Regions from separate parts of the Bradyrhizobium sp. LeoB3 genome, predicted to be linked through region 4. Evidence: predicted binding sites of a transcription regulator. Region 4 holds the regulator's gene; each other region holds the start of a gene.

Region 1 (4,070 bases), on a different contig from region 4:
TGACGTCGCTGCTCAGAACACGTTCGCGAACAGCACGTAGAGCGAAGCCGACAGCATGATCGCGGCGGGCAGCGTCAGCACCCAGGCCATCACCATGTTGCGGATGGTCGCGACCTGCAGGCCCGAACCGTTGGCGGCCATGGCGCCGGCGACGCCGGACGACAGCACGTGCGTGGTGGAGACCGGCAGGCCGAACGTATCGGCCGCGAAGATCGTGCCGGCGGCGACGAGCTCGGCGGAGGCGCCCTGCGCGTAGGTCAGGTGGGTCTTGCCGATCTTCTCGCCGACCGTGATCACGATCCGCTTCCAGCCGATCATGGTGCCGAGGCCGAGCGCGATCGCGACGGCGATCTTCACCCAGGTCGGGATGAATTTGGTCGCGCTGTCGAGCGAGGCCTTGTAGGCGTTCAGCGTCGCGATGTCTTCCTTGCTGAGATCGCTTTCTTTGTCCTTCATCAGGAAGCGGATCGCTTCCGAAATCAGGTACATGTCGTTGCGGGTGTTGCCGACGGCTTCGGCGGGCACCCTGGTCAGCGAGCCGTACCTCGCCACCTGTTCGCTGACATCTTTCACCAGCACCGCGAGCGAGGGGAACGTGCCCTCGGTGAGGTGGTGAAGCGAGATGTACTGCGTCACGGCCGGACGGGGATCGCCGATAATGCTGTGACCGGCGCCCTTCGCGGCGATCACCTTGGAGGCGGCTTCCGAGTTCTTCTGGAACTGGGCGACCATGGAGTCCGGCAGCGCGCGGTTCAGCGCATAGGCCGTCGGCACGGTGCCGATCAGGATCAGCATGATCAGGCCCATGCCCTTCTGCCCATCGTTGGAGCCGTGCGCGAAGCTGACGCCGGTGCAGGTCAGAATCAGCAGGCCACGGATCCAGAGCGGCGGCGCCTTGTTGCCTTCGGGCGCGGCATAGAGCGCAGGGTTGCGCACCAGCATCTTGAGCACGAGCAGGAGGATCGCGGCGCAGATGAAGCCGACCAGCGGCGACAGCAAGAGCGCGTAGCCGATCTCGGTGGCCTTGCTCCAGTCGACGCCGGAAGTGCCATCGCGGCCGCGCATCAGCGCGTTGGCAATGCCGACGCCGATGATCGAGCCGATCAGCGTGTGCGAAGACGAGGCTGGCAGGCCGAAATACCAGGTGCCGAGATTCCACAGGATCGCGGCGATCAACAGCGCGAACACCATGGCAAAGCCGGCGCTGGAGCCGACTTGCAGGATCAGCTCGACCGGCAACAGCGAGATGATGCCGAAGGCGACCGCGCCAGACGAGAGCAGCACGCCGAGGAAGTTGAAGAAGCCCGACCACATCACCGCGACTTCGGCCGGCAGCGAATGCGTGTAGATCACGGTCGCGACCGCGTTGGCGGTGTCGTGGAAGCCGTTGACGAATTCAAAGCCGAGCGCAATCAAGAGCGCAACGAACAGCAGGATGTAGGGCAAGAACGTGGTGACGCGGGTGCCGGTGGCATCGACGTCGGAATAGATGCTGTAGGCGACGAACAGCAACCCCGCCGCGAGGATGCCGAAGAAGAGGATCATCGTCAGCGGATTGAAGCCTTTATCGAGATTTGGCCTTGAAGCCGGCTGAATCGGTCTTTCGTCGCGTACTGAAGTATTGAGTGCAAAATCGGTCATTCTGACGCCCCGTCGAAATACGGAAGGAGGCCCTTAGTCTTGACCATTGACTTGAAGGTTAGATGACAGCCGTAGTTTGCTTGAATGAAACGCGTGTCGCAACGGTGCTTGGGTGTTGCATCGATGATCGTCTGTCACGCGCGCTCGCGACATGAATGTTGACCATTCACATGACGAGCCATGCTCGCAGCGAAAGTGTGTGATGGATGTGTGATGGAGAGGAGCGGTCGCGCGCTGCCTGACGCCGGGGCTGTGGCGCCGTGGCAGCGCGTCGACCGCATGGGAACGTCATTGGCGTGAACAAGACGCCCCAAACTCCCCCTGTAATAGGGGAGTATTGTCCATCAATGTAAGGTTGTAAATAGATATCAGTCTTATCAACGGCTTGATATTTGCAGTGCTATGCATGGGGCCATGCTTATGCCGCAGCCCGCGCGCGTTTCCTCAACAGTTCCGCGGCGATCTTCAGATCCTCGACAAAGCGTTGATATTCCCGCGCTTTCGCATCCTCATCGGGCAGCCGCAGCAGATAGGAGGGATGCACCGTCACCAGCGCCTTGACGTCGTCGTCAAGATCGATCAGGCGGCCGCGGTTCTTGTTGATCGGCGTGAGCTTGTTGAACACGCATTGCGCAGCGGTCGCGCCCATCGCCACTACCAGGTCCGGTTTGATCGATGCGAGTTCCCGCTCATACCATTGGCGGCAGGCCTTGATCTCCGGCGTATTCGGCTTCTGGTGCAGGCGGATCTTGCCGCGCGGCACAAATTTGAAATGTTTCACCGCATTGGTGACGTAGACCTTTTTGCGGTCGATACCGGCTTCGTCAAGCGCGCGGTCGAGCATCAGGCCGGCGGGACCGACGAACGGTTTTCCGGCGAGATCTTCCTTGTCGCCCGGCTGCTCGCCGACCAGCATCACCTGCGCGCTTTGCGGGCCTTCGCCGAACACGGTCTGGGTCGCATGCTCATAGAGATGGCAGGCGCGGCAATCGGCGGCTTCCTTCCGCAGCGCACTCAGTCGGTCGGCGTGGCGGATCATGGCGGGTTCCGGTGGCGTGGCGATTTCGCTTGTGGGCTTAATCGTCGAAGCCTCCGGCAGGTTCCTCGATTGCTTCGCTGCCAGCCGGGCCGGGTTGAAGATCGTAGCGTAATGACGCTGCCAGATTTCCTCCAGCCGATTGCCTGCAGGCATCCCGGCCTCGCCGATACCAGGGGTGATCGACACCGCATGTCCATCCCAATGCGCGCAGACATCTGGTGTGAGGATCGACCAGGGCATGTCGGCGAAGCGGCTCGCGAAGAATGGCGCCGCCAGTTCCACGACATGATGCTGCGGCTCGAACCAGGCGACGAAATGCGATTTGTGCTCGCGCCCGATCTCGCGGAAGCGGATCGATGTCCGCATCCGCTGTGCCTCGTGATGCACGGCCTTCGCCATCGCATGGATGCGCGCGACATCAGGGTCGTCGGCGACGTCGAGCAGGTCATGGTCGCGGCGCAGGCGCCACAACAGGCGATAGAGCAGGGCAAAGCGCTCGGCATCGCGATGCAGGATCGCGGTTTTCGCCAGCTCGACGAATTTGGCCGGCACGCTGAACGTGCCATGCGGCGGCTCGAGCGGCGCTTCGCGGTCCGGCGCATCGAACGGTTCGACTTCGTTGTTGCGCACCGTCCACGTCACATCGTCAGGCGGCACCTCGTTCAGCACCAGCGTCCGTGCTGCCTTTCGCCAGCCGTCGAAATCAGTCTCGCTGCCCAGGATGATGTGGTGCATGGCACTTACTCTCCCTCCTGTCTCTCCTCTCGTCATGCCCGGGCTTGACCCGGGCATCCACGCCTTCCTCACCAAGGAAAGAACGTGGGTGGCCGGGACAAGCCCGGCCATGACGGCTCTCATGAATCCAGTTGATTTCATTCATGAATTTATCCCGTTACCAATCCGATTGACTCCTCCCGCGCAGTTGGCTTTATATTAGAACATACCATGAACAATTGGGCCAGCTTCTAGTTTCTCCCGGAAGCCAGCAGCGGCCCCGATATCTTCCTTAAGGAGCGGCGCATGACGAGCGCACGCCTGAGCACGCTTGCGTCCCTGCGTGGGCGCATCGAGCGCATTGAGACATCCAATGAAGCGCATCCGCTGCCGCGGATCGCGCTCGGTCATGCCGGCGCTGATGCGATGCTCAAGGGCGGCCTCGCGAAAGCCGCGGTGCACGAGGTGTTTGCCGAGGGGCACCAGGGCGCTTCCGCCACCGGTTTCATCGCAGGTCTTGCCGGCCGTCTTGCCGCGCGAAAGCCGCTGGTCTGGGTGCGGCAAGATTTTTCCGAAACCGAATCCGGCGCGCTGTCGATGAACGGTCTGTCCGAGCTTGGCCTCGATCCGCGTCTCCTCGTCACCGTGCGCGCCGCCGACATCGACAATGCCTTGC
Region 2 (4,070 bases), on a different contig from region 4:
AAGTCGCTCCGCGCTTCTCCGCGATACCATTGGCGATCGCCTCGCGGTCCTCACGGTCGCGGTCATAGAGCACGACCTCAGCGCCATAGGACTTGGTGCGCTCGCGCTTGGTGATGGGCGAGTCCGCCGGCATCACGATGGTCGCCTGCATGCTGAGGATCTTCGCCGCTGCGGCCACACCTTGGGCGTGGTTACCGGAGGAGAATGCGACGACCCCGCCACCACGCTGGGCCTGCGGGATCGACGCCAGTTTGTTGAAGGCGCCGCGGAACTTGAACGAGCCTGTCCGCTGCAGCATTTCCGGCTTCAGGAACACCGTGGTCCCGGCGCGCTCGTTGAGGACGGGAAAGGACAGCAGCGGCGTGCGCACCGCGAACGGCGCGACCACCTTTGCGGCGGCTTCGATATCAGCCGCACCGATGGGTGGATTTGCGATGATTTCGGTCATCCGCGATTTGTAACGCGGCCGCCGATGACCGGGCAAGACGCTTCTGTGTGAAGTCAGGCCGCGAAATGCGGGTCCTCGGCCACGAATTCGGCCGCCTCACTCTCGGGCGCAGGGTCGGGCTCGACCGGACGAAGGTTGAGGGCGTGGTCGATAAAAACGCGCGCCGAGGCTTGCCAGGTGTGGCGCGCAGCAAAGTCGACACAGGTTTGCGCGGGGATGCTGAGCGCCTCCAGGCAGGCCTCGCGGAGGTCTTCTTTCAGCACGCCGACCGGCGCAGTACCGATCACGTCACGCGGACCGACCACCGGGAAAGCGGCGACCGGCAGGCCGCTCGCAAGCGCCTCCAGCAGCACCAAACCGAAGGTGTCGGTCCTGCTCGGGAACACGAACACATCGGCAGCGGCATAAATGCGCGCCAATTCCTCGCCGTGCCGTGCGCCCAGGAACACGGCGTCGCGGTATTTCCGCTCCAGTGCCGGCCGCGCCGGTCCGTCGCCGACAACGACCTTGGTGCCCGGCAGATCGAGGTCGAGGAAGGCTTCCAGGTTCTTCTCGACCGCCACCCGGCCGACGCTCAGGAAAACCGGTGCCGGAAGACAGAGGTCGACATGGCGCGGATGGAACAGCTCGGTATCGACGCCGCGCGACCACAGCACCACGTTGCGAAAGCCGCGCGAGCGCAGTTCGGCGGCGAGCGCCGGGGTTGCCGCCATCACCGCCTGGCTCGGCCGATGGAACCAGCGCAACAGCCGCCAGACCCAGTTTTCCGGGATTGGCGAGCGCGCCGAGACATAGTCCGGAAAGCGGGTGTGAAAGCTCGTGGTGAACGGCAGACCGCGCTTGCGGCAGTAGCGGCGCACCAACAGGCCGATCGGACCTTCGGTGGCGATGTGGATGCTGTCGGGCTTGTCCTGCTCGATCAGCGCGGCAATCGCAGCCGGATGCGGCAGGGCCAGCCTGAGGTCGCGATAGCTCGGCATCGCGAAGGTACGGAACGATTGCGGCGTGAGAAATGCGATCTCAACGCCGAGGCCCTTTGCCGCCTCGGCCATCATGGTCAGCGTCCGAACCACCCCGTTGACCTGGGGATGCCATGCGTCGGTCGCGACCAGGATTTTTGTCATGCAGCGCGCGCCGTGACCCGCGGCACTGGGGCGATGCGCCGGACCGGGTCCGTCCAGGTGATGATCTCGAAGCGCCCATCCTCGTGCTCGGCCAGCGCCGTGCAGCTCTCGACCCAGTCGCCGCAATTCATGTAGCGGATGCCGTGCTCGTCGCGGATCGTTGCATAATGGATGTGGCCGCAAATCACGCCGTCGCAGCCGTGGCGACGTGCTTCGCTCGCAAGCGTGGTTTCGAACGCGCCGATGTAATTGACTGCCTTCTTGACCTTCAGCTTCGCCCATTGCGACAGCGACCAGTAGGGCACGCCGAACATGCGGCGGAAGAAGTTGACGAAGCGATTCATCTGGATCGCGAAGTCGTACGCCTTGTCGCCGAGATGGGCGAGCCAGCGCGCATTCTGCACCACGAGGTCGAAGATATCGCCGTGGATCACGAGGTAGCGCTTGCCGTCGACGCCGGTGTGGATAGTGTTCTCCATCACGTCGATGCCGCCGAAATGCGTGCCGTAGTACTTGCGCAGGAACTCGTCGTGATTGCCGGGGATATAGATGACCTTGGCGCCCTTGCGTGCCTTGCGCAGCATCTTTTGCACGAAGTCGTTGTGAGTTTGGGGCCAGTGCCAGCTCGACTTCAGCGCCCAACCGTCAACGATGTCGCCAACCAGGTAGATCGTATCGGCATCGTGAGAGCGCAGGAAATCAAGCAATCGGTCGGCTTGGGACCCGCGGGCTCCGAGATGGACATCGGAGATGAACAACGTGCGAAAGCGCCGCTCGGGGCTCTCTTCACTGAAAGAGTCGCTTCCCATACCTGTGCACCTAACAAATCCCTGTGACAGGGCGATGACGATTCGTCGCAGCCAACAGTCCCACCAGAATCAGCTACGCGCCCCTTTGAAATGCGGATAACAGCGCCATGCGACAATCTGGCGACACGAGGGGCCGGATATCCACGGAATGCATCCCCGGCGTCGTCCCGGGCTTGACCCGGGACCCATAACCACAGGGTGCCGTGGTGAGAGTCGGATGTCGCCCGAGCTTCGCTTCAAATAACCATTCGTGGTTATGGGTCCCGGCTCAAGGCCGGGACGACACTCAATAAAATCTGTGAAAATGATGCACCGGCCCGTGGCCGTGGCCGACGGTGAAACGATCGGCGGCTTCGATCGCGGCGCTGATCCAGCGCTTGGCATTGCGCACGGCTGACGTCACGTCTTCGCCCTTGGCAAGCTCGGCTGCGATCGCAGACGACAAAGAGCAGCCGGTGCCATGGGTGTTTGCGGTGCTGATGCGCGGCGCCGCGAGCACGATCGCGCTGTCTACATCGACGAGATAATCGATGCTCTCGCTGCCCTGCCCGTGCCCGCCCTTAATCAGGACCGCCTGACAGCCGAGGGCAAGCAGCCGCCTGCCCTGGCTCTCGATGGCGGCCTCATCCGAGGCCATCGGTTCGTCGAGCAGTGCTGCGGCCTCCGGCAGGTTCGGGGTGATCAACGACGCAAGCGGGATCAATCTCGTGCGCAGCGCATCGACCGCCTCCGCGGCAAGCAGGCGATCGCCCGAGGTTGCAACCATCACCGGATCGAACACGACATGCTTCGGCGACCAGCGCTCGAGCCCGGCCGCGATCGCATCGATGATCGAAAGCTCCGCCACCATGCCGATCTTGACCGCGCCGACCGCAAGATCGGAGAACACCGCATCGATCTGCGCCGTCACGAACTCGGCCGGCACCTGGTGGATGCCGCGCACGCCCATCGTGTTCTGCGCGGTGAGCGCGGTGATGACGGATGCGCCGTAGACGCCGAGCGCGGCAAAGGTCTTCAAATCCGCCTGGACGCCGGCGCCGCCAGAGGAATCCGAACCGGCAATGGTGAGTGCGATCGGCGTCGTCATCGGAAAGCTGCCGCGCAGTGGGATAGGCATAATACCATGGTCCCTCCTAGCGCGGCGAACCAAGGCCGGCAAGCTGGCTTGCCATTGCACGGCGAATTTGGCTCTATGGGCCGGCTACCTGCCCCGGAGATAACAGCGATGGTTCCCTTCTTCATCCAGATCAAGTGCAAGCTCTGCCAGTCCTATGCCGTCGCCAATGCGCTGGCGGAGGCCGAGATCGCCTCCGAGATCTACTCCACCGCGGGCGATTACGATCTCCTGGTGAAGTTCTACGTCGACAAGGACACCGACATCGGCCATTTCGTCAACGAGAAGGTCCAGGTCATCCCGGGTATCCAGGACACCCACACCATCATCACCTTCAAGGCGTTCGGGACCACCTAGCTCTTATTCCCGGTCGGCTTCGGCGGTGGCGTGGGTCCCTCGACGGGTGGCAGCGATTTGAGATAGTCCGCCATTGCCGCGCGGTCGTCGTCGGACAATTGCGAGGTGTTCTTGATCACGCGCGCCATCAATCCGCTGGCGCTGTCGCCCTCCGGCAGTTCGCCGGTCTTCAGGAAATAAGCGAAGTCCTTCGCGCTCCAGTCTCCGAGTTTCTTTTG
Region 3 (4,070 bases), on a different contig from region 4:
GGTCGATTGCGACCTGGCCTGCTTTCCGTTGAGGGCAAGCAGCAGATCCGATGACTACCGCCGTATCCATCCTTCCCGCCCAGCAGCTCGCGGCGCTGAACGAGGCCTATCGCAAGGCGGTCGCGCGCAAGCGGCTGAAGACGATGCTGGCGGCAGCGGTGTTTGTCGCGGCGCTCGTCGTCGCTGGCATCGGCGCCGAAGTGAACCTGCGCACGCTCTTCGCCTATTTCGGCAACTTCGTCTCCTATTTCGACCGCATCCTCACGCTCGATAACGGCCAGCGGGTCTGGACCGATTTCGGCGAATGGTTCTGGGGCTGGAAGAATTGGCTGAAGCTGCTCGCCGAGACCATCTTGATCAGCTATGTCGGCACGCTGACCGGCGCCGTCCTTGCGCTTGCGTTGAACTTCTTCGTCGCCCAAAACACCTCGCCCGGGCCCTGGCTGCGCTTTGTCGTCCGCCGCCTGCTCGAATTTGCGCGCACCGTGCCCGCCATCGTGTTCGCGCTGGTGTTCGTGATCGCGTTCGGGCTCGGGCCGATGGCGGGCGTGCTCGCGATCGCCGTGCATTCCACGGGCGCGCTCGGCAAATTGTTCTCCGAGATCGTCGAGAATGCCGACATGAAGCCGGTGGAGGGCATCCGCTCGACCGGCGCGAGCTGGCTGTCCTGCATGCGGTTCGCCGTGCTGCCGCAGGTCTCGGCGGGCTATGCCAGCTATGCGCTGCTGCGCTTCGAGATCAATGTGCGCGAAGCGTCCGTGATGGGCTTTGTCGGCGCCGGCGGCATCGGGCAGGAGCTCGTGGTCGCGATTCGCAAATTCTATTATTCCGACGTCAGCGCCATCCTGGTCACCATCGTCCTAACCGTGTTCGTGATCGACATCACCACCGGCTGGCTGCGCGCAAAACTGTTCGGCAAGGAGGGGCGGGCATGAGCCAGTTGCCAAAGCCGGATTCGCAGGCGCTGCGGACGAAATACCCTGACGTTTTCGACCGCCCGGCCTCGGCGCGCCTCGCCACGCCCTTGATGCTGCTGGCGGCATTAGCGGTCTTCGCCTTCGGCCTGTTCGATCTCGATTTCTCGCCGACCAAGCTGGTGAGCGGCCTGCGTGAGCTCGGCTGGATCACGCTGATGATGGTCCCGCCCGATCCCGGCTCGTCGCTGCCGACCTATCTCTCCGCGCTCGGCGAGACGCTGTCGATCGCGCTGCTCGGCACGACGCTGGCCGCGTTCATGGCGCTGCCGGTCAGCCTGCTCGCCGCGCGCAACATCGTGCCCTCCGCCATCTTCCGTTTCCCGGTGCGACGTTTCCTGGATACGATCCGCGGCGTCGACACGCTGATCTGGGCCTTGGTGTGGATCAATGTCGTCGGTCTCGGCCCGTTCGCCGGCGTGCTCGCCATCGCGGTGTCGGATTTCGGCGCCTTCGGCAAATTGTTCTCCGAGGCCATTGAAGGCGCCGACAAGAAGCAGGTCGAGGGTATCAGAGCTTCCGGCGGCGGCGTGCTGCACGAGATTCGCTTCGGCCTGATCCCGCAGGTCCTGCCCGTGATCGCGGGTCAGGTGCTCTATTTCATCGAATCGAACACGCGTTCGGCCACCATCATCGGCATCGTCGGTGCCGGCGGCATCGGGCTGCAGCTCGCCGAACAAATCCGCGTGCTGGAATGGCAGAAGGTGTCGTTCCTGATCTTGATGATCCTGATCGCGGTCGCCGTGATCGACTGGATCTCGACCAAACTCCGCTTCGCCATCATCGGCCAGCGCGCGATGGCGTAGGAGTCACCTCGCCCCGCTCTTGCGGGGAGAGGTCGGCGCGAAGCGCCGGGTGAGCGGCCTCTCCGCGCACTCTCGCCTATCGAATTTGCAGAAGCAGCTCCTCACCCTAACCCTCGCAGAGTGAGCTTTGCTTGTCTCGCCCCCGCGAAGAGCGGGGAGAGGGAAGAACTGGATTACCCGTTCTCCACCAAGAACTCCACGCGCTCCGCCGCAAAACGCGAGCGCTTTATCACCAGCGGCTTGTCGTCCGGATCGACGTCGGTCGAGTCGACCACGAGGATCGGGCGGCCGAGCGCCAGGTCGAGCCGCGCGGCGTCGGTGGCGTCGACGATGCCGGCGGTGATCCGCGTCGAGGCGCGGCGATAGTCGCGGATGCCGAAATGTTCGAGCAGTTTCGTCATCGAGCGGACGCTGGCGAACACCTCTCCCGCGCCCGGAAAGCGCTCGGTCGAAAGCCAGGAGGTGGAGACGCAGATCGGCGCGCGGTCGGCGAACCGCAGCGACTCGATCCGGACCAGTGGCGCGCCGACCTTCAGTCCGAGTTCCCGCGCCAATTCCCGGCTCGCCACGTCTTCCGAGGCATCGATCAATTGCCCGCGTGGCTCGCGGCCGCCGGCGCCGACGATCTCCGAGAAACGCGTGCGCGAGCGCAGCGGATAGGCGATTTTCTGCACCTCGACATAAGTGCCGCTGCCGCGTTCGGCGCGCACCAGTCCGCGCTCGGCGAGCGCCGCCAGGGCGCGCCGCACCGTGTGCCGGTTCACGCGGTAGGTCTCCGCGATCTCCATCTCGCCCGGCAGCTTCTCGCCGGCGGCAAAGCGGCCTTCGGCGATGCCGCGCTCGATGCCGTCGGCGACCAGGCGCCACAGCGCGACGCCCGATGAGGCGGTGTCCTGCACACTCATACCGGAAACCCAGTCCTGTCGAAAATCATGCCTCTGTCATGAAACAGTCATGGCGTTTGCTTACCAAGTTGTCTAGTATCATAGACAACTTCAGTCAGGCAAGGTTCCGCGAGATGACGAAGACCGAGCAAGACAGCAGGCGGGCGCAGCGCCGGGCGGGAATGGCGGTGCTCGCGCAGTCGGACGCTGCCGACATTTCGGCCCGGCTCAGCGAGATGGCGCTGCCCGCTCACAAGACCCTGCGCGAGCCGGAAAACGGCCTCGTCATGGTGCGCGGCCGGGTCGGCGGCGATGGCGCGCCCTTCAATATCGGCGAGGCGACCGTCTCGCGCGCGGCGGTGCTGCTTTCGACCGGCCAGGTCGGTTTCGGCTACACGCTCGGACGCGACCATGAGAAGGCGCGGCTGATCGCGTTGTGCGACGCCATGGCGCAATCGGACGATTTTGCCGATGCGGTCGAGCAGGAGGTGATCGCGCCGCTGCGCACGGCCATGATCGCCAAGCGAGACCGGGTGGCCGCGGAGACGGCGGCGACGCGGGTTGATTTCTATACGATGGTGCGCGGTGAGGGCTGAAGACATGACGGCGATTGCCGAACTGCCGCCGGGCTTCTCCGACAAGGTCTTGTCGGCGCAGGCGACATTCCGTTCCGTAATGAACGCGACGGCGCGTCCGGGGAAGGTCGAGCGAATCGCGGCGTCGGTCGGCGCGCCTGATGGCGTGATGCACGGCGCGGCCGCGATCGCGCTGACCCTGTTCGATCACGATACGCCGGTCTGGCTCGATGGCGCGATGTCGACCCCCGAAGTCGCCAAATGGCTCAAGTTCCACACCGGCGCGCCCATCACCGGCGATCCCGCGAATGCAAGCTTTGCGCTGATCGGCGATCCCGAGAATCTTCCCGCGCTCGATCGTTTCGCGCTCGGCAGCGGCGAATATCCCGATCGCTCGACCACGCTGATCCTGCAGATTGGCAGCCTCTCGCAAGGCACGGCCTACGAACTGCGCGGCCCGGGCATCGACGGCTCCACCGTGCTGACAGCGACGATCGAGCCGCACGATCTGTTCGATCAACTCGCCGTCAACGCCACGCTGTTCCCGCGCGGCATCGACGTCGTGCTGGTCGCGGGTGATGAGATTGTTGCGATCCCGCGCACCACGCGGCTCGCTCATGGGAAGGACTGACGATGTACGTTGCGGTCAAGGGCGGCGAACGCGCCATCGAGAACGCCCATCGCCTGCTCGCGCATGAACGGCGCGGCGACCGGGAGGTGCCGGAGCTTACGCTTGCGCAGATCTCCGAACAGCTTGCGCTCGGCGTCGATCGCGTCATGGCGGAAGGTTCGCTCTATGACCGCGAACTGGCCGCGCTCGCGATCAAGCAG
Region 4 (4,070 bases):
AGAAGGCCGGCGGCGCGGAGCGCACGCCGCCTTCGCCCTGCACCGGCTCGATCAGGATGCCTGCGGTCTCTGGACCGATCGCACGTTTCACCGCTTCGATATCGCCATGCGGCACCTGGTCGAAGCCGTCCATCGGCGGACCGAAGCCCTCGAGATATTTAGCGGCGCCGGTCGCTGCGAGTGTCGCGAGCGTGCGGCCATGGAAGGCGCCTTCGAAGGTGATGATGCGGTAGCGCTCCGGATGCCCCTTCGAGAAGTGATAGTGACGCACGACCTTGATCACGCCCTCCATCGCTTCCGCGCCGGAATTGCAGAAGAACACGAAGTCCGCAAAACTCTGCTCGCACAGCCGCGCGGCAAGCTTCTCGCCGTCCGGGCTCTTGAACAGGTTCGACATGTGCCAGAGCTTCGTCGCCTGTTCCTGCAGCGCCTTCACCAGATCCGGATGGGCATGGCCGAGCGCGTTCACCGCGACGCCGGAGGTGAAGTCGAGATAACGCTCGCCTTTGGTCGAGATCAGCCAACAGCCTTCGCCGCGTTCGAAGCCGAGATCGGCCCTGGCAAAAACGGGAAGCAGATGCGACGTGGCGCGGTCGGTCATGGCGATCACTGAAGGGTTCAGACAAGCCTTTCAGACAAGCCCCGGCGGCGTGCAGCGATGCAGACACGCGGCTGAAGCTCATCCAGCGAAAACAAAACGTGCCGCCTTTGCAGGGCGGCACGTAAAGGCATTCTATGCGCGCGGCAGGTGCTGTCAATCTCCACGAAGCCGCCAGGCTGCGCGGCAAAGTACCGGTAATCCGCAGTTTTCCGGTGTGGTGGAAAGCCCGATTGCAATCCCTAAATGTCGGAACATGTGGACGCATAGGCGCGGACTCTTGCGCCAGAGTCACGCCATATTGTAGCGTTTGGCCTGTCGGGTACGACATCTCGTGCGGCAGTTTTGATCCCTTAGAGTCCTTTGTGTGCGGCGTACACGTTCGGGTGCGGTTTTCGTGCCCGGCGAGCCTTAAGGGATTCTGCCCGCAGGGATTTTTGAGATTAGGCATCGCAGCGCTGTCCCAGGATCGGCCGGCGCAACGCGAAGGGAAAGATGCGATGACGGTATTGACCTGGTCCGACGAACGCGTCGAGCAGTTGAAAAAGCTCTGGGAAGGTGGCCTCTCGGCCAGCCAGATCGCTGCGGAACTGGGCAACGTGACCCGCAATGCGGTGATCGGCAAGGTGCACCGGCTTGGCCTCTCGGGCCGCGCCAAGAGTCCTGCTGCAGCCGCGCCGCGGCAGCGCAAGGCGCGTCCGGCACAGCCGATGATGCGCGTGGCGCGTCCGGTCTCCCGCGGCAACACCGCGCTCGCCCACGCCTTCGAGGTGGAGGTGGAAGCGGACCCTATCGCCTACGACAATGTGGTGCCGATGAGCCAGCGGCTGTCGCTGCTCGAATTGAACGAGGCCACCTGCCACTGGCCGGTCGGCGATCCCTCGAGCCCGGAATTCTTCTTCTGCGGCGGCAAGGCGCTTCCCGGCCTGCCCTATTGCGCGCACCACTCCCGCATCGCCTACCAGCCGGCGGCTGACCGCCGCCGTCCGACGGTCAAGCCGTCACAAGGCAAGTAAGCCGACGACAGATCGTAGCCGGGGTGGAGCGCAGCGCAACCCGGGAACGCTGTATCGGCAGGTCCAAATTTCCCCGGGCTACGCTTCGCTGCACCCGGGCTACGGATTGAGGTCGCCGGTTTACGACTGCTCGGCCTTCGCGAAGCGATCATCGAGCGCGTAGCCCGCGCCGCGGACGGTGCGGATCGGGTCCTGCTCGCGGCCGGGATTGAGCAATTTGCGCAGGCGGCCGATGTGAACGTCGACGGTGCGCTCGTCGATATAGATGTCGCGGCCCCAAACGCTGTCGAGCAGCTGCTCGCGGCTGAACACGCGGCCGGGATGCTCCAGGAAGAACTCCAGCAGGCGATATTCGGTCGGGCCGAGATCGATCGGGCGGCCCGAGCGCGCGACGCGGCGCTTCTCGCGGTCGAGTTCGATGTCGCCATAGGTGAGCACGGTGGCGAGCCGCTCCGGGCTTGCCCGGCGCAACAGGCCCTTCACCCGCGCGAGCAGTTCAGGCACCGAGAACGGCTTGACGATGTAGTCGTCGGCACCGGTCGCCAGCCCCCTCACGCGCTCGCTTTCCTCGCCGCGCGCGGTCAGCATGATGATCGGGAGCTGCTTGGTCTCCGGCCGCGCCCGCAGACGGCGGCACAGCTCGATGCCGGAGAGTCCCGGCAGCATCCAGTCGAGCACGACAAGGTCGGGAATACGTTCCTTGAGCCTTGTGTCCGCATCGTCTCCACGGGCGACCGTTTCGACATCATAGCCTTCTGCATCGAGATTGTAGCGCAACAGCGTCGTCAGCGCTTCTTCGTCTTCGACCACCAGAATGCGTGCGCTCATCGGCTTGGCTTCTCCTATAGCGGGATGACTCTCTGCTTGAATCGTCATCCCACTCTTCCTTTGATGTTTGAGCAGGATCTTGGCGGAAAGCCGGCGTCGACTTTCCGGATGTTGCTCTAGTTGCCCGGAACGGTCGTGGCGAACGTCGTCATATCCCCCTTCGGCCGCTTGTCGGTGATCTGCTGACCCTCGATCATGTAGAAGACCGTTTCCGCGATGTTGGTGGCGTGGTCGCCGATCCGCTCGATGTTCTTGGCGCAGAACATCAGGTGGATGCAGAACGAGATGTTGCGCGGATCTTCCATCATGTAGGTGAGGAGCTCGCGGAACAGCGAGGTGCAGATCGCGTCCACCTCCTCGTCGCTCTTCCAGACGTTCATCGCCGCCGGCAGATCGTGCGCGGCATAGGCGTCGAGCACGGACTTGACCTGCGACAGCACGAGGTCGGTCATGTGCTCCAGGCCGCGGATCAGCTTCAGCGGCTGGAAGTCGTTCTCCAGCGCGGCGACGCGCTTGCCCATGTTCTTGGCGAGGTCGCCGATCCGCTCGAGGTCGGTCGCCACCCGCATCGCGCCGACGATCTCGCGCAGGTCGACAGCCATCGGCTGGCGGCGGGCGATCGTCAGCACGGCGCGCTCCTCGATCACGCGCTGCAGGCTGTCGATTTCGATGTCGGAAGCGACGACACGCTTGCCGAGCGCGACGTCGCGGCGGATCAGCGCATCGACGGATTCGGTGATCATCCGTTCGACCAGCCCGCCCATCTCTGCGACCAGACGGGTCAGTTCCTGAAGATCGCTGTCGAATGCCTTGGCGGTATGTTCAGAAGCCATGATGTCCCTCCTCAACCAAACCGGCCGGTGATGTAGTCTTGGGTACGTCGATCGCTCGGCGAGGTGAAGATCTTGCTGGTGTCGTCGAACTCGATCAGTTCGCCCAGATACATGAACGCGGTCTTGTCGGAGACGCGCGCCGCCTGCTGCATGTTATGCGTGACGATCGCGATCGTGTAGTCCTCCGACAATTCCTGGATCAATTCCTCGACCTTGGCGGTCGAGATCGGATCGAGCGCCGAGCAGGGCTCGTCGAACAGGATAACTTCGGGCCGCACCGCAACCGTGCGGGCGATGCAGAGGCGCTGCTGCTGGCCGCCGGAGAGGCTCAGGCCGGAGGCGTTGAGCTTGTCCTTGACCTCGTTCCACAGCGCGCCGCCGCGCAGCGCTTTCTCGACGCGGCCGTCCATTTCAGATTTCGAGATCTTCTCGTAAAGGCGGATGCCGAAGGCGATGTTCTCATAGATCGTCATCGGGAACGGCGTCGGCTTCTGGAACACCATTCCGATCCGCGCCCGCAGCAGGTTGAGGTCGAGCTTGGGGTCGAGGATGTTGGTCTGGTCCAGCATCAACTGGCCGGTGGCGCGCTGGCCGGGATACAGGTCGTACATCCGGTTGAAGATCCGGAGCAGGGTCGACTTGCCGCAGCCGGACGGGCCGATAAAGGCGGTGACGCGGTTGGTGCCGAGCGTCAGGTTGATGTTCTTCAACGCATGGTGCTCGCCGTAATAGAAGTTGAGGCTGCGTGCAGTCACCTTTGGCGCCGCTTCCGGCAGCGACTTCTGGGGAATGGCC

What was found. Region 4 encodes PhoB, which activates phosphate uptake and scavenging genes when phosphate is short. Its sites were predicted from a motif close to TGTCATNNANCTGTCAT; they were not measured.
Region 1: the regulator PhoB is predicted to act here: its motif matches at 1,693-1,709, upstream of ACZXDY_RS21335 (inorganic phosphate transporter).
Region 2: the regulator PhoB is predicted to act here: its motif matches at 2,405-2,421, upstream of ACZXDY_RS18270 (UDP-2,3-diacylglucosamine diphosphatase).
Region 3: the regulator PhoB is predicted to act here: its motif matches at 2,720-2,736, upstream of phnF (phosphonate metabolism transcriptional regulator PhnF).

The regions. Positions count from the first base shown of each region.
Region 1 covers NZ_JBVBEF010000032.1:69,310-73,379, forward strand. Annotated here, with positions in the region: gene ACZXDY_RS21335 (inorganic phosphate transporter) at 13-1,641, opposite strand; gene ACZXDY_RS21340 (UdgX family uracil-DNA binding protein) at 2,060-3,415, opposite strand; gene ACZXDY_RS21345 (ImuA family protein) at 3,701-4,070, shown strand, end outside.
Region 2 covers NZ_JBVBEF010000025.1:33,708-37,777, reverse strand. Annotated here, with positions in the region: gene ACZXDY_RS18280 (threonine/serine dehydratase) at 1-448, opposite strand, end outside; gene ACZXDY_RS18275 (glycosyltransferase family 4 protein) at 502-1,572, opposite strand; gene ACZXDY_RS18270 (UDP-2,3-diacylglucosamine diphosphatase) at 1,569-2,381, opposite strand; gene thiD (bifunctional hydroxymethylpyrimidine kinase/phosphomethylpyrimidine kinase) at 2,668-3,468, opposite strand; gene ACZXDY_RS18260 (Lrp/AsnC ligand binding domain-containing protein) at 3,607-3,852, shown strand; gene ACZXDY_RS18255 (c-type cytochrome) at 3,849-4,070, opposite strand, start outside.
Region 3 covers NZ_JBVBEF010000011.1:10,470-14,539, reverse strand. Annotated here, with positions in the region: gene phnE (phosphonate ABC transporter, permease protein PhnE) at 51-935, shown strand; gene phnE (phosphonate ABC transporter, permease protein PhnE) at 932-1,780, shown strand; gene phnF (phosphonate metabolism transcriptional regulator PhnF) at 1,954-2,685, opposite strand; gene phnG (phosphonate C-P lyase system protein PhnG) at 2,847-3,260, shown strand; gene phnH (phosphonate C-P lyase system protein PhnH) at 3,265-3,870, shown strand; gene ACZXDY_RS10860 (carbon-phosphorus lyase complex subunit) at 3,873-4,070, shown strand, end outside.
Region 4 covers NZ_JBVBEF010000037.1:70,327-74,396, reverse strand. Annotated here, with positions in the region: gene ACZXDY_RS23165 (acetylornithine transaminase) at 1-601, opposite strand, end outside; gene ACZXDY_RS23160 (GcrA family cell cycle regulator) at 1,099-1,614, shown strand; gene phoB (phosphate regulon transcriptional regulator PhoB) at 1,735-2,442, opposite strand; gene phoU (phosphate signaling complex protein PhoU) at 2,559-3,275, opposite strand; gene pstB (phosphate ABC transporter ATP-binding protein PstB) at 3,287-4,070, opposite strand, start outside.